DNA from 3 places in the Neobacillus sp. KR4-4 genome. Region 3 is predicted to be linked to each of the others. Evidence: riboswitches for the same ligand, from Rfam matches in the RefSeq annotation. Region 3 holds a riboswitch; each other region holds the start of a gene.
What was found. Region 3 has a riboswitch for cyclic di-GMP ahead of ACE198_RS18960 (hypothetical protein). Riboswitches for the same ligand answer to the same signal wherever they lie in the genome.
Positions count from the first base shown of each region.

Region 1: it holds a riboswitch for cyclic di-GMP, as region 3 does, so the genes downstream of both, ACE198_RS18065 (anti-repressor SinI family protein) here and ACE198_RS18960 (hypothetical protein) in region 3, are expected to answer to the same signal.
Region 2: it holds a riboswitch for cyclic di-GMP, as region 3 does, so the genes downstream of both, ACE198_RS14875 (TadA family conjugal transfer-associated ATPase) here and ACE198_RS18960 (hypothetical protein) in region 3, are expected to answer to the same signal.

Region 1 is NZ_JBHHJU010000019.1:5,951-10,199, reverse strand. Features, by position in the region: gene mgrA (L-glyceraldehyde 3-phosphate reductase) at 1-82, opposite strand, end outside; gene ACE198_RS18070 (lactonase family protein) at 238-1,299, shown strand; gene ACE198_RS18065 (anti-repressor SinI family protein) at 1,399-1,548, opposite strand; cyclic di-GMP riboswitch class I at 1,577-1,660, opposite strand; gene ACE198_RS18060 (VanZ family protein) at 2,210-2,689, shown strand; gene ACE198_RS18055 (DUF421 domain-containing protein) at 2,727-3,431, shown strand; gene ACE198_RS18050 (nucleotidyltransferase domain-containing protein) at 3,479-4,249, opposite strand, start outside.
Region 2 is NZ_JBHHJU010000013.1:69,191-73,439, reverse strand. Features, by position in the region: gene ACE198_RS14885 (YisL family protein) at 1-234, opposite strand, end outside; gene ACE198_RS14880 (fumarylacetoacetate hydrolase family protein) at 372-1,280, opposite strand; gene ACE198_RS14875 (TadA family conjugal transfer-associated ATPase) at 1,434-2,474, opposite strand; cyclic di-GMP riboswitch class I at 2,630-2,716, opposite strand; gene ACE198_RS14870 (spore germination protein) at 2,966-3,187, shown strand; gene ACE198_RS14865 (spore germination protein GerPB) at 3,205-3,435, shown strand; gene gerPC (spore germination protein GerPC) at 3,494-4,108, shown strand; gene ACE198_RS14855 (spore gernimation protein GerPD) at 4,105-4,249, shown strand, end outside.
Region 3 is NZ_JBHHJU010000020.1:90,741-94,989, reverse strand. Features, by position in the region: gene ACE198_RS18970 (macrolide family glycosyltransferase) at 1-173, shown strand, start outside; gene ACE198_RS18965 (zinc-dependent alcohol dehydrogenase family protein) at 242-1,237, shown strand; gene ACE198_RS18960 (hypothetical protein) at 1,755-2,147, opposite strand; cyclic di-GMP riboswitch class I at 2,176-2,259, opposite strand; gene ACE198_RS18955 (alpha/beta fold hydrolase) at 2,451-3,302, shown strand; gene ACE198_RS18950 (MerR family transcriptional regulator) at 3,591-4,007, opposite strand.

The DNA.
Region 1 (4,249 bases), on a different contig from region 3:
CGGCCGGTAGTAATAACCCTGAATGGCCACTCCGATTATACTTCATTGATTCATAACGATTTTCTGCAGCTTGGTAAACCATGTGGGGTACCCTCATTTCTATTCGCTTTTGGATAAAACTAACACCCAAACTATACCATATCAAATTAATTTTCAGTTAATTCAGGTTCTATATTTGAGTAATAAATAAAATTTCTGCTAAAATAAACAGACTACATTTTTCGAGGAGCCAAAAAAATGACAAACAACCAAACATTTATCGGTTATATTGGAACATACACCAAGGGCGGCAGCGAAGGAATCTATACGTTTAAACTAAATACGGATAAGAAAAGAATCGAAGATATTCAAGTTGCAGCTGCACAGTTAGAGAATCCAACTTATGTCACGATCAGTAAGGACAATCGATACCTCTATTCTGTGGCTAAAGAAGGAGAAAATGGAGGCGTAGTTGCTTATTCCATAAACAGGGAAGGCGGATTAACCGAGCTCAATCGTCAGTTACTTCAGGGCTCATCGCCTTGTCATGTGAGTGTTGACAGTAACAACCGTTATGCATTCAGTGCCAATTATCATAAAGGATCGGTAGAATCTTATTTAATTAACCAGGAAGATGGAACGATTCAACCAGCTGCATCGGTTATAAAACATGAAGGTTCTGGTCCAGACCCAAGACAAGAGAAACCGCATACCCATTATGCCGGCATCACCCCTGATGAGAATTATCTAGCAGTGGTTGAATTGGGTATTGATGCTTTAATTACTTATGCAGTCAACAGTGATGGAACACTTTCAAAAGCGCACTTTCTTCCATTAAAAGCTGGAAGCGGACCAAGACATTTAGTTTTCCATCCGAACCAAAAATTTGCATATATCATGACAGAGTTTAGTTCGGAAGTGATTGTTTTATCCTATCATTCGGAAAATGGTCATTTTACAGAGAAACAATATATTTCAACGCTTCCTGAAGATTTCACCGAGAATAATCAAGGAAGCGCCATTCATATTTCATCTGATGGACAGTTTGTTTATGCGGGGAATCGTGGCCATAACAGTATTGCTGTTTTCCGTGTAAACCAAGAAACGGGAGAGCTTAGTTTTGTTGATCGCACCTCCACTGAAGGTGATTGGCCGAGAGATTTTATGTTCGACCCAACAGAGAAATTCATTGTGGCGTCAAACCAAGAGTCCAGTAACCTCGTCTTGTTTTCGCGTGATGAAAACACAGGAAAACTTGCATTGATTCAGGCTGATATCGAGGTTCCGTATCCGGTTTGTGTGAAGTTTTTAAATTATTAAAATTAAAAAAACAGCTTAACAAATTGCTCATTAATTTGTTAAGCTGTTTTTTTAATCAATTGAATATTGCGAAAATTAAACACTCAATTACCCCTCTTATTAATTATATTCCGGTTCAATCGTCTTTAATCCAAGGGAGCGATTTAGGAAATCCCTAATTTCATCAATAGAGAGTCCTATCTTTTTAGCTTCATTAATAAGATCTAACCATTCTGTATCAATATCTTGTTCAACGGTTAATGCAGGCAAAATTAACCCTCCTAAAATGATTACTATTTTAGGTAACTCAGCCATCCTAGTTAAAAACCTTAGACCTGTAGCTTTGCGTCCCAATCTTTCGAAAGGTTTGCCTTTGTCATTCATAGTATTAAAGTATTAAATTATTATAGAATAAACTAATAGTACTATAGTCTTGATGGAAACTAAATGAAAATATTTCCAAAAATATCGACAGAATTTCGACAAAATTTATATAAACCAATTAATCGTAGTTTAGAAGTTTTAAAACACATTTCTCACATGTTACCTGACCTATTTCAATAAATTTAATTTTTTTAAGGGTCTTCCTATTAATAATCCGATCCTTGTTAAAGACTATACCGCATGCACAATGATAGGAATCCTTCACAATGTGAATCTTGTTTCTTTCTTTTATTAGTGGATATATCATGATTCCCCTTCTTTTCTAATTATTAGTTCCTAAAAAAGAACTTCCTTTGTTCATTATAAAGAAATTGTAGAATTTTGTAAACGGAGAGGAGTTAATTTTACCCAGATAAATTTCATTCACCTATAATACGAAAGTGGTAGATTATTGGATTATTTTAATGTGAATATCCCCGTTTGTTCTTTAAAAGGAACAATGGTAAAATGTATATTAAGAAATAATAGTTAGTTAGGAGCAAGGACTTTGGATCATCAACCGATACAAGGTAGTTGTAGAATCGATAAGAAAAGAAAGACACAGAAACGATTTCTTTTCATAAAAGTTCTATTGATTATTTTATGGGGCCTATTTTTGTTGGTAAATACCTGGACTGAGAGTATAGAGCGACTAATATATTTACATTCTTTTGGATTAAAGTGGGTTTCAAATCCTGATTTTTTGTCTTTTTTTTATTTTAATGATTTAACTTTGATTCATCCTGAATTTATTAAAATTAAATTAGGACATTTTGTTGGTTTTGCGATCATGGATTTTCTTCTCTTCAATCTATTTAGAAGTCACAAATATTCTATTGGCATATCCATTATTTTTGCGTTTTTAACAGAATTCCTGCAACTGTTTTTTGGTAGAGATGGACGGCTTTACGATTTAGTTATTGACTCATTCGGTATTTTATCAGTATTTTTTATATTAAAAGTACTTATTCGTGACAATACTAAGTAAGACGTTTACAAGGTAAGGAAGTGACTATTTGCCTTCAATGGATTTTTTGCAAGCTCAAGAAACGCTTAATTTAATGGAGTGGATTTTAAGAGCTGTAATTGGATTCTTCTTTATGCTCATTGTTGCTAAACTAATGGGACAACGTGCCATTTCTCAATTAAGATTACTTGATTTCGTTATCGCCCTAGTTGTTGGTAATATTATTGCCCATCCATTATCAGACGAGCACCTTGGAATGAAAGGTGCGATGACTACAACCATCGTATTGGTGGTTCTGTATACCGGTGGTTTATTTATCAGTTTAAAATCAACCCGCATCGGAAAGTTTCTAGACCCCGATCCATTTCCTCTTATTAAAGAAGGAGAAATTCTTTATAAAGGGTTAAAGAAAGCTAGAATTTCAATTGATTATTTATTAGCAGAGTTGAGAAAAGAAAAAATTGAGGATGTAAAAAAAGTAGCATTAGCGCTATGGGAATCAGATGGGAAACTTTCCATTTTCTTAGATCCGCAGTATGAGCCGATTACGCCATCCACCTACCAGATGACAACGAAGCCTTTTGATCTCCCACAGACCGTTATAAGAGAAGGCAAGATTGTTCATCATACACTAGAAGAAAAAAACAAGAATGAAAGGTGGCTTGTGGATACTCTTAATCAAACACATCAAACAGGGATCCAGAATGTTTTGTTAGCCACAATTGATGGGGAAAACAATTTGAGGGTATTCATTTATAAATAATTGCATATGAAAGAAACATAAGCCATCTGGTTAGGTTAGATGGCTTATTAATGTGGCAATACCGCCTTTAATAGACTAGTAAGTCTCTTCTTATACAACAAGAGGTACATTTTCTTGCCTTGTGACTGCTCATCTATTTGTGAAGATACTTCATATTCTGAAGGCCAAAGCCAGTTACCAATTTCAATCAATGTATGTTTGAATGTATCATAGCTAAAAAATTGATAATCGAGGAAATCCCAGTACTGCCTAAATGCCTTTAAAGTTTGGTATTCCCAAAGAGTATTCACTTGAAATGGGAACATCTTGATTTCGTCTAAGTGTGGAAATTGCTGATAAACGATGGATAAGGTCCTGATGTTCCGCTTTAAGGTTTGGTGAGATTCCGCGAGCTGTATGAAATGGTCAAAATCAATCTCCTTCCTCTCCTTGTCAATGACTTGAATAATATCCATAAAATATTTCATTGAGTCTAAATTATGGCGCCAGCCGTGAAGGCAAATCATATAAAAGGTATGAAGTGGGGAAAGTTCTTTAATATACCCGGATTGGCTCACGGGTACCGACTGCTCCCAAAGATCATTTATATTAAACCTCGAGGTACTTCTTTTTACCAAATCCCAATGTAATTCCACCACTAGCGGCGTGGGCGAATCAGGTAATTTCTTGCTAAAACTACAATGAAAATGACCAGGTATGGACTCTTCTTCCACCGTAAAACCTAACGATTTAACAGATTCAATGGCGATAGTAAGATCCTGAATTTTGACTAATAAATCAATATCAGAGGTAGCCCTTGCCCCGATGTGGCCAAAATA
Region 2 (4,249 bases), on a different contig from region 3:
TTCGAATAATCCGATTATCCAAAGTCCGACAACCGCTTTTAAAACATACCAAACATCAATTTTGTAAACCGAAAATAGAAGCCCTGCACCAGTTGCAATAATAAGCAAATATAATACTCGTAAAATCATTTTAACAATTTTTGCACCTTTTTCTTTTCCACCCTTATGTAAAAAAAGTGCTACTACAAATAGAATTAATGCTAAAAGCCAAGCCGTAATATGACCGTGAATCAAGTTAGTTCCTCCTTTTGTATAAAATTTCTTTTAATTCGAACCTTATCATACCATAAACAGTTTATAAACACGAAAAAAAGCAAGTCAAATAAAGTTACAAATAGGAGAATGCTATAAATTATTTTTCAAGTATAGCTTTATTCTTGAATAGTATTCTTCAGTGTCCCAATTTTTTCAATTGTGACTGCCATCTGATCACCTGGAGATAAAAATTTAGGGGGCTTAAACCCTTTCCCTACACCAGCTGGTGTCCCAGTTGCAATAATATCACCAGGTTCCAGTGTCATTCCATCTGATAAAATGGAGATAACCTCTTCAATCGGAAAAATAAAATTCTTAGTATTTGAATTCTGTCTTAATTCTCCGTTTACTTTCGTCTCGATATTTAGGGAATTCGGATTATCGATAGAACTTTTATGAACAATGCAAGGTCCCATCGGACAGGTTGTGTCAAGGCTTTTGCCGATGAAAAACTGCTTGTGCCTCGATTGCAAATCTCGTGCGGTTACATCATTAATAATGGTATAGCCAAAAATGTAATCCAATGCCTTATTTTTTTTTATTGCCCGCCCCTTTTTACCAATGATGACGGCAAGCTCGCCTTCATAATCAAGTTGAGCCGTTATATTTTTGTGATTTAGGACCATTTCATTAGGCCCAATAACTGTTGTTGGTGCTTTTGTAAAGACCATAATATGTTCAGGGATATCGGCTTCACTCCCCATTTCAATCGCATGTTCTGCGTAATTTTTCCCGACACAAAAAATATTCTTACTTGGTCTCGGAATAGGAGCAAGCAAAGTTACCTGTTCAATTGGGACGAAAAAAGATGAAGTTTGTCCGCAATTAGTAACCCAATCCAGAACCTCTTTCACCTTTTTAATAAAGAGATCTCCTAAGTCGATACATTTAAGCAGGGAAGGAGGAAAACTTCTTATGCCCATTCTTGCTTCTTCAGCAAGGTTTAACAAAAGGACTGCGGCCTCAGTTTGGTCAAGCAATCCAACGAACAATTCATGGTTATATTCTACTGTCACAAATTTCACTCTTTTTCACCTCAATATGATTGTCTCACAATTAATATATTAAAAGAAATAACTCCCTCGAACAAATTTAGTGAACAAGAAAAAGCCGAACCCTATTTAAAGGAAATTCAGCCCCTAATCATTCATAAATTTAATGCCTCTTATTACCTGAGATTATTTAAACAATGACGCTGGAATATGAATCCCTGATGCCTCTAGGCGATCATAAAATTTGGGGCGGACACCAGTCGGTATAAGTTGTCCAATAATTTTCCCCTCAGAATTAATTCCTTTTTGTTTAAAGGAAAAGATGTCTTGCAGAACGATATTTTCTCCTTCCATTCCTTGAACTTCAGTAATATTGATAATTTTCCTTGTTCCATCCATTAAACGAGTTTGCTGGATAATCACATCGATTGCTCCTGCAATTTGCTCTCGAATGTCTTTAATAGAATTATTCAATCCTGCTAAAAGGACCATGGTTTCCAAACGGCTAATCATATCCCTTGGACTATATGAGTGCCCTGTAGCAAGTGAACCATCATGGCCAGAATTCATTGCCTGAAGCATATCAAGCGCTTCTCCACCACGGATTTCTCCGATAATAACACGGTCAGGTCTCATTCGTAACGATTTCTTGAGAAGCTCTCGAATCGAAATGGCTCTTTTACCTTTTATTTCGGAAGGTCGAAGTTCTAGTGAGATTACATGACCCTGTCCCAACTGAATTTCGGCAGCATCCTCAACCGTTACGATTTTTTCTTCATCAGGTATAAAATTGGAAAGGGCATTCAGAGTGGTTGTTTTACCAGACCTCGTACCACCGCTAACAAACATATTCAAGCGGGCTTTCACGCATGCATCTAGAAAAAATGCCATTTCTTCTGTCACTGTCCCAAAGTTGATTAGATCTTCAATTTGGTAGGGATCCTTTGAAAATTTCCTGATTGTAATGGCTGGTCCATTTAATGCAAGGGGAGGAATGATGGCATTAACACGTAAGCCATTAGGCAGCCTAGCATCTACCATTGGCGAACTTTCATCGATTTTCCATCCAAGTGGGGCAAGAATTTTGTCTATCATTGTCTTGACATGTTCATTGTCACGGAATTGTACTGACGTTAATACCAATTTTCCTTTACGTTCACAGTACACCTGGTTAGGTCCATTTACCATAACCTCTGAAACATCTTCATCTAAAATAAGGGGATTTATAGGTCCAAAACAGGTTAAGTAGTCGATTAGTTTCCACCTCCATAAAATAGAAATAACCCCGCCTTTACCAAAGGGGGGATAGAATTCATAGAATATTCATAGATACATAGAACAACTATGCAGACATGAATATCCATTATGAAACACCCTAATCTTTCGGTAACTGGCTGGCTTAGTGCAAATGCACCTTAGCCCCTATAGCTTTGCGTCACTGATTTTCATCAGGTTTGCCTTTATCGAGAAACAGTGTTTATTTCCGACTGATCTCTTACTCATATAATAGTCCCTTTCTAAACAACCGAAAACCCAACTTATTTATTATTTTCTGTACAAGCAAATAGGTAATTATAACTATTTCTAATCGATCGTTCTACAAATGAATATTAAAAATCGTATCGGATTTTTGATTTCAATAATTTTGGGCGTATCAATCACATTACCTTTACCCATACATAGGATGTAGAAGATACTATGAAAAAAGGGTGTTGAAAATGCCAGCAATTGTTGGAGTTGCACAGGTCATTACGCTTGGCAGCAGTTCTGTCTTCCATATTGGCGATGTATATAAAATCATGCCATTTTCTACCGCAAAAACATTTTCTGGCGCTGGTTCCTTTAACACTGGGGATAGCTTACAACTTCAAAATAATGTAAGTTCCACTAATACAAGTGATTCAGATGTTTACGATCAAGGGATTGCACTTAATGCTTAATGAATGGGTGATTTTAAATGAACTTTTATATCCAGCAGTCCATTCAGATTAATTTCATAAAAATTGGCGGGATTACCAATTCCTCAGTCTTACAAATAGGTAGTGCTGGGATTATTAAACCGATGGCTCATTTATATAATACTGGCGGATTTACTGGACCTGCACCACAAACAATCAAATCTTCAGGCTCTTTATTAGGGACACCATCAGTGCCCCTACAAGCCGCAGTAAGAAAACAGGATAAATAGGCCGCCGATCTTATGATAATCAATACGTTTATTGGAGAAATAATTGTGAGGTGATTATATGTATCAGGATTATTCCCAATATCTTCAATGGCTGCAGATGTGTATTCAAGCTCAGGAGCAAAGAATTCAGTCTTTAGAGAGCACTCTCCAAAAAATGCAAGCAGAAATCAAACAATTATATGAAAAACAGGCCATCCATGTAGACAAAATTGAGTATAAATTTGATCAACTAAAGGTAGAGACTCTTGAAGGTACGTTAAACATTGGTCTAAATCCATCCGAATTAGCAGGAATTGAAGACTTTGCCGTACAAAATCAATCCTTATCCACCCCAATATCACCAAAAGATCAAATGCAAAGATCAATGAAAATCGAGGAAGCCATTTATAGATATTTAGAATCGGATTTACCTCCTATAGTGGAAGCTACTCAGAGAGAATTGAACGTTCTGCCAAATGACGAGTATTTAGCATTCATAAAACAAGACATCATTAAACAGCTTCCGAGTAGGATAGAACATCATTTAAACACCCATCCTGCGGACAATCGCACGATTGCAGATGCCCCTTCAGATGATTTAATTATTGAAGCATTAAAGAAGGAAATACAAAACGGGGTAATGGTCTTTTTTAGTAATTTACCTGATAACCTGAAAGGGATGCATACAGAATGAACTTTGTAGTTTATAACCGTGAACTCTTTGTCCAAAACATCAAAATCACCGGGGTGGCAAGTTCCTCGTTAGTAATGGTGGGAGATACAGAAACAATCCAGTTAGCCTCTACTTTTGATACCCCTGCGGAATCATTAATTA
Region 3 (4,249 bases):
TACCAATGCAAGGCTTGACTGCAAATCAACTTCGTGATGCCGCAGATCATGTGTTAAATGAACCATCTTTCCATGAAGCTGCTTCAACTATAAGGGAATCGATTCAAAAATCAGGTGGATATCACCAAGCGGTTGATGAGATTTTTGCTTTTAAAAGAAAATACGTTATATAAATAAAGTTCACATTATTTTAGCTACATTAAATACTTAATGTAAAATGATAGGAGAGGAGTGATATCAAATGAAAGCACAAGTGATTAAAAAATTTGGTGATCCATCTGTTTTTGAGATGGCTAAGGTTCATAAGCCTGAGGCAATTCCTGGGCATGTTGTTATTCATGTAAAAGCAACAAGTGTAAATCCAATTGATACAAAAGTTCGATCTGGAGTGGTATCTGCAATTGCACCAGAATTTCCAGCGATATTACACGGCGATGTAGCTGGAGTAGTTGTAGAGGTTGGAGACGGAGTATCAGAGTTCAAGATTGGTGATGAAGTCTTTGGTTGCGCAGGTGGTGTGAAAGGAACAGACGGTGCCCTAACTGAGTATATGCTTGCGGATGTGCAGCTTCTAGCTATTAAACCAAGAAATTTAACGATGGCACAAGCAGCGGCGCTTCCTCTCGTAACGATTACAGCATGGGAGTCACTTTATAATCGTGCGAATATTCAAAACGGCCAAACGGTCCTTATTCATGGAGCTACAGGCGGGGTAGGTCATGTCGCCATTCAACTAGCAAAGGTAGCTGGAGCAAAAGTATATACTACAGCTTCATCTGAGGAAAAATTAAACATTGGACAGCGTTTAGGTGCAGATGTGGCCATTAATTATCGAGAACAGTCAGTGGAGGAGTATGTAATAGAACATACAGATGGAAAAGGGTTTGACGTTGTGTTCGATACGGTCGGTGGCGAAAACCTAGATCGATCTTTCCAAGCTGCTGCCACTTACGGAACCGTATTATCCATCGCAGCACGCTCAACGCATGATTTGTCACCTCTGCATGCTAAGGCACTATCATTACATATTACCTTTATGATTTTAAAAATTATGAATAAGGAAAAAAGGCAGGAATATGGGAACATATTACGAAAAGTAACAAATCTTGTAGAGGAAGGGAAACTTCAGCCTTTAGTAGATGAAAGAGTTTTTAATTTTGATCAAGTAAATGAAGCACATACTTTTTTGGAATCTAATAAAGCAATTGGAAAGATTGTATTGATAAATAAATGGTAAAATTGTTTTTTTTCTAGAATAAGATTTGATTCTAATTGAAGAGCATTACTGGATTTTTGTTGATAGCAGACTCAAAAAGTCAATAAAATAGTGTAAATGTCTGTGTTAATAAAGATTATGGGAGAAACTAGTTAAAATAATGAAGGTATATAAGTTAAAGAATAACTTTAAAGGTTTAAAAAAGGGAACACAATTCTATTTGATTGCTGAATCTGAATTTATTGGAGTAAAAGATTTTGTTTTAAGAACGGAAGACTTAGCTGTCAGGATTTCAATAAATGAAAGGGAACTTCATAAAAATTTTATTTTATTGAAGTATGGTTGAAGGGTTTAAACAGTCAATTCTATTTTAAATTTCTACTAGTTTAAATTAGTCTAATGAGGCTCACTTTAAAAGGTCGTTGAAGGAAAAAGGATGCTATAACGGAAAAATCAGAGCTGCCAATTTTGGCAGCTCTTCTAACAACATCCATCATATTAAGAATCAAAAAAAGCTCCATTCAAGGCCATTGTAATATTACTGGTTAACACTCTTTTTGTTATTAGAGAGATGCCAAGTAAAGAAGTGTTTAATCTTCTCCTCTTTTTTCAGAACTTCGCAAAAAACTTCCGACGCATATTGATTAAAGAACGAACAAACCATTCCTTCTTTTTGTCCACAGCAACTATAAAACGAAAATCTTTTAAATTTTAAATTACTAAAATGATGATACATTTCATAGTTAATATATCCGTTTGGATAAAGATCAACAATTAAATGAAAGTAAGGAAAGGCATTCTTCACCTCAGGCTCTAAGTCCATTTTATCCCAATTTAATTTCACATCAATAAGAAGGCGAATACAATTGTCAAGTTCTTGAACTCCCCAGTCTTGATCTAGTATTGCATATTCCAAATTGATTTTTTTCATAATCTAGCCTCCTAAAATAAGTCCTATTTTAGGCAGCCCAGCCATCATAGTTTAAAACCTTAGACCCGTAGCTTTGCGTCCCAATCTTTCGAAAAGTTTGCCGTTATCTATAAACGATATGTAAATTATATTACAATTTTTTCAAAAATTACAAAATAAAGTTCTACAAATACCGACGTTTTATGAAAAAATTAGAAATCAATTCCCATTTCAAATATATTGTGAGTAGGTGGAAGAAGGGATTCTTGCCAGTAAATCGAATATTTAATTGTCGGAATATTAAAAATGAATGGTGGTGGTTGTATGTCTTCTCCTAGATCTAGGTTTGAAATGATTAATGGAATGGAAGTTCATTTTACAGAATGGGGAGATCCACAGAAACCAGCTGTGGTTTGTTGGCACGGTTTAACTCGAAATGGGCGAGACTTTGATACTTTAGCCCGCCATCTATCCCAAAACTACTATATCCTTTGTCCGGATACAATTGGGCGGGGATTGAGCCAATGGAGTTCTTCCCCCGAAAAGGACTATTGTTTTGAAAACTACAGTAACCTGGCGATTCAATTATTGGACCATTTAGGAATCGAACGGGTCCGATGGGTTGGGACCTCAATGGGTGGAGCCATTGGAATGCGTATTGCTGGAACGCTTAATCATCAGAACCGGATTTCACATTTAGTTTTAAATGACATTGGAGCAGGTGCTTCTGAAAATGCTGTTCAGGATATTGAAGGCATTAAACGAATTATTAGCTATGTAGGGAATCCACCGCAATTTAAAACCTTTAGTGAATTAAAGAAGTATTATCAAACCATTTATACCACATTTGGTCTTTCGAATGAAGAGGAGTGGAATGATTTTACCCAATACTCATGTAGAAGAAGCGATGAGGGTGGAATGAGTCCTGATTATGATCCAAACATTGCTTTGCAATTTCAGCACACAGAAGATCTAAACTTATGGAACTACTGGGAAGCAATTCAATCAAAAATATTACTCATTCGAGGAGAAATTTCCGACGTTCTTCCTCTTGATGTTGCGGAAAAAATGAAGCAAAAACCAAACTGTCAAATGGTAACGATTCCAAAACTTGGTCATGCCCCAGCTTTAAATACGGAAGAGCAAATTAGCCTTATTGAGAATTTTCTTCGGTAAATTGAAAGTTAATCTATTGAATTAGGGATGGATACCCAGGATGTGGCTATGCAAGGTTTAGTTTAAGTATTTTCAATCTAAAAAGCCGAGCATTTTATTTTGAATTGGGATGCTCGGCTTTTTTTCTATAGATGGTTTTATATACATTAACATTTAAGGAGAAATGTCCATAGCTCTAGTTCTTATGGACAAAACTCGTTAAGAGATAAAGTGAAATGTCCGCAATACCGGTTCTTACGGACGAAACTCGTCAAGCGAAAGGGAGAAATGTCCGCAATACTGTGAGCCTTAATTAATAGTAGAAACTTCTATTTTATCATTTTTATGAATATCTTCCGTGCCGGCATCCAATGCAGTCTTGTAATATAAGCATTTATGCTCGATTACTTCCATGGTTTTTTTTAGTTCTTCCATTTGTGCTTCTACATTTGCTTTTCGTTCCATAAACATGTCATATCGTTGTTGCAAAGTGGAATCCCCATCAGAACACCAATCAATGAAATTTTTAATCTCTTTAATAGGCATCCCAGTGGATTTTAGACATTCAATTACTTTTAGAGCGCCGATATCAGATTCTTTAAACATTCGTATTCCGCTAGGTGTTCGTTCTACAAAAGGAATAAGACCCTCCTTGTCGTAGTAACGCAAGGTATATACTGTAAGGTTTAATTCTTTTGCAACTTCGCTGATAGAATAAGTCTTCATCATTTATCTCCCATCCTTTTTGATATGGACTTCGAGTTAACTCTAGGATAGGGAGGATTTTATCACGCTAAATGCTTAATGTCAAAGGTACGTATACATAAAAAGGGAAATTAAAAGGCTAAAAATTTATTCGATTATTTTACTTGACCTAGAGTTAACTCTAAGGATTAATATTGTTTTGCAAGGGGAGAGAAGAGGGTAAATATGATAGAGGGGGAATTTGAACATGAATGAGTCCCGTT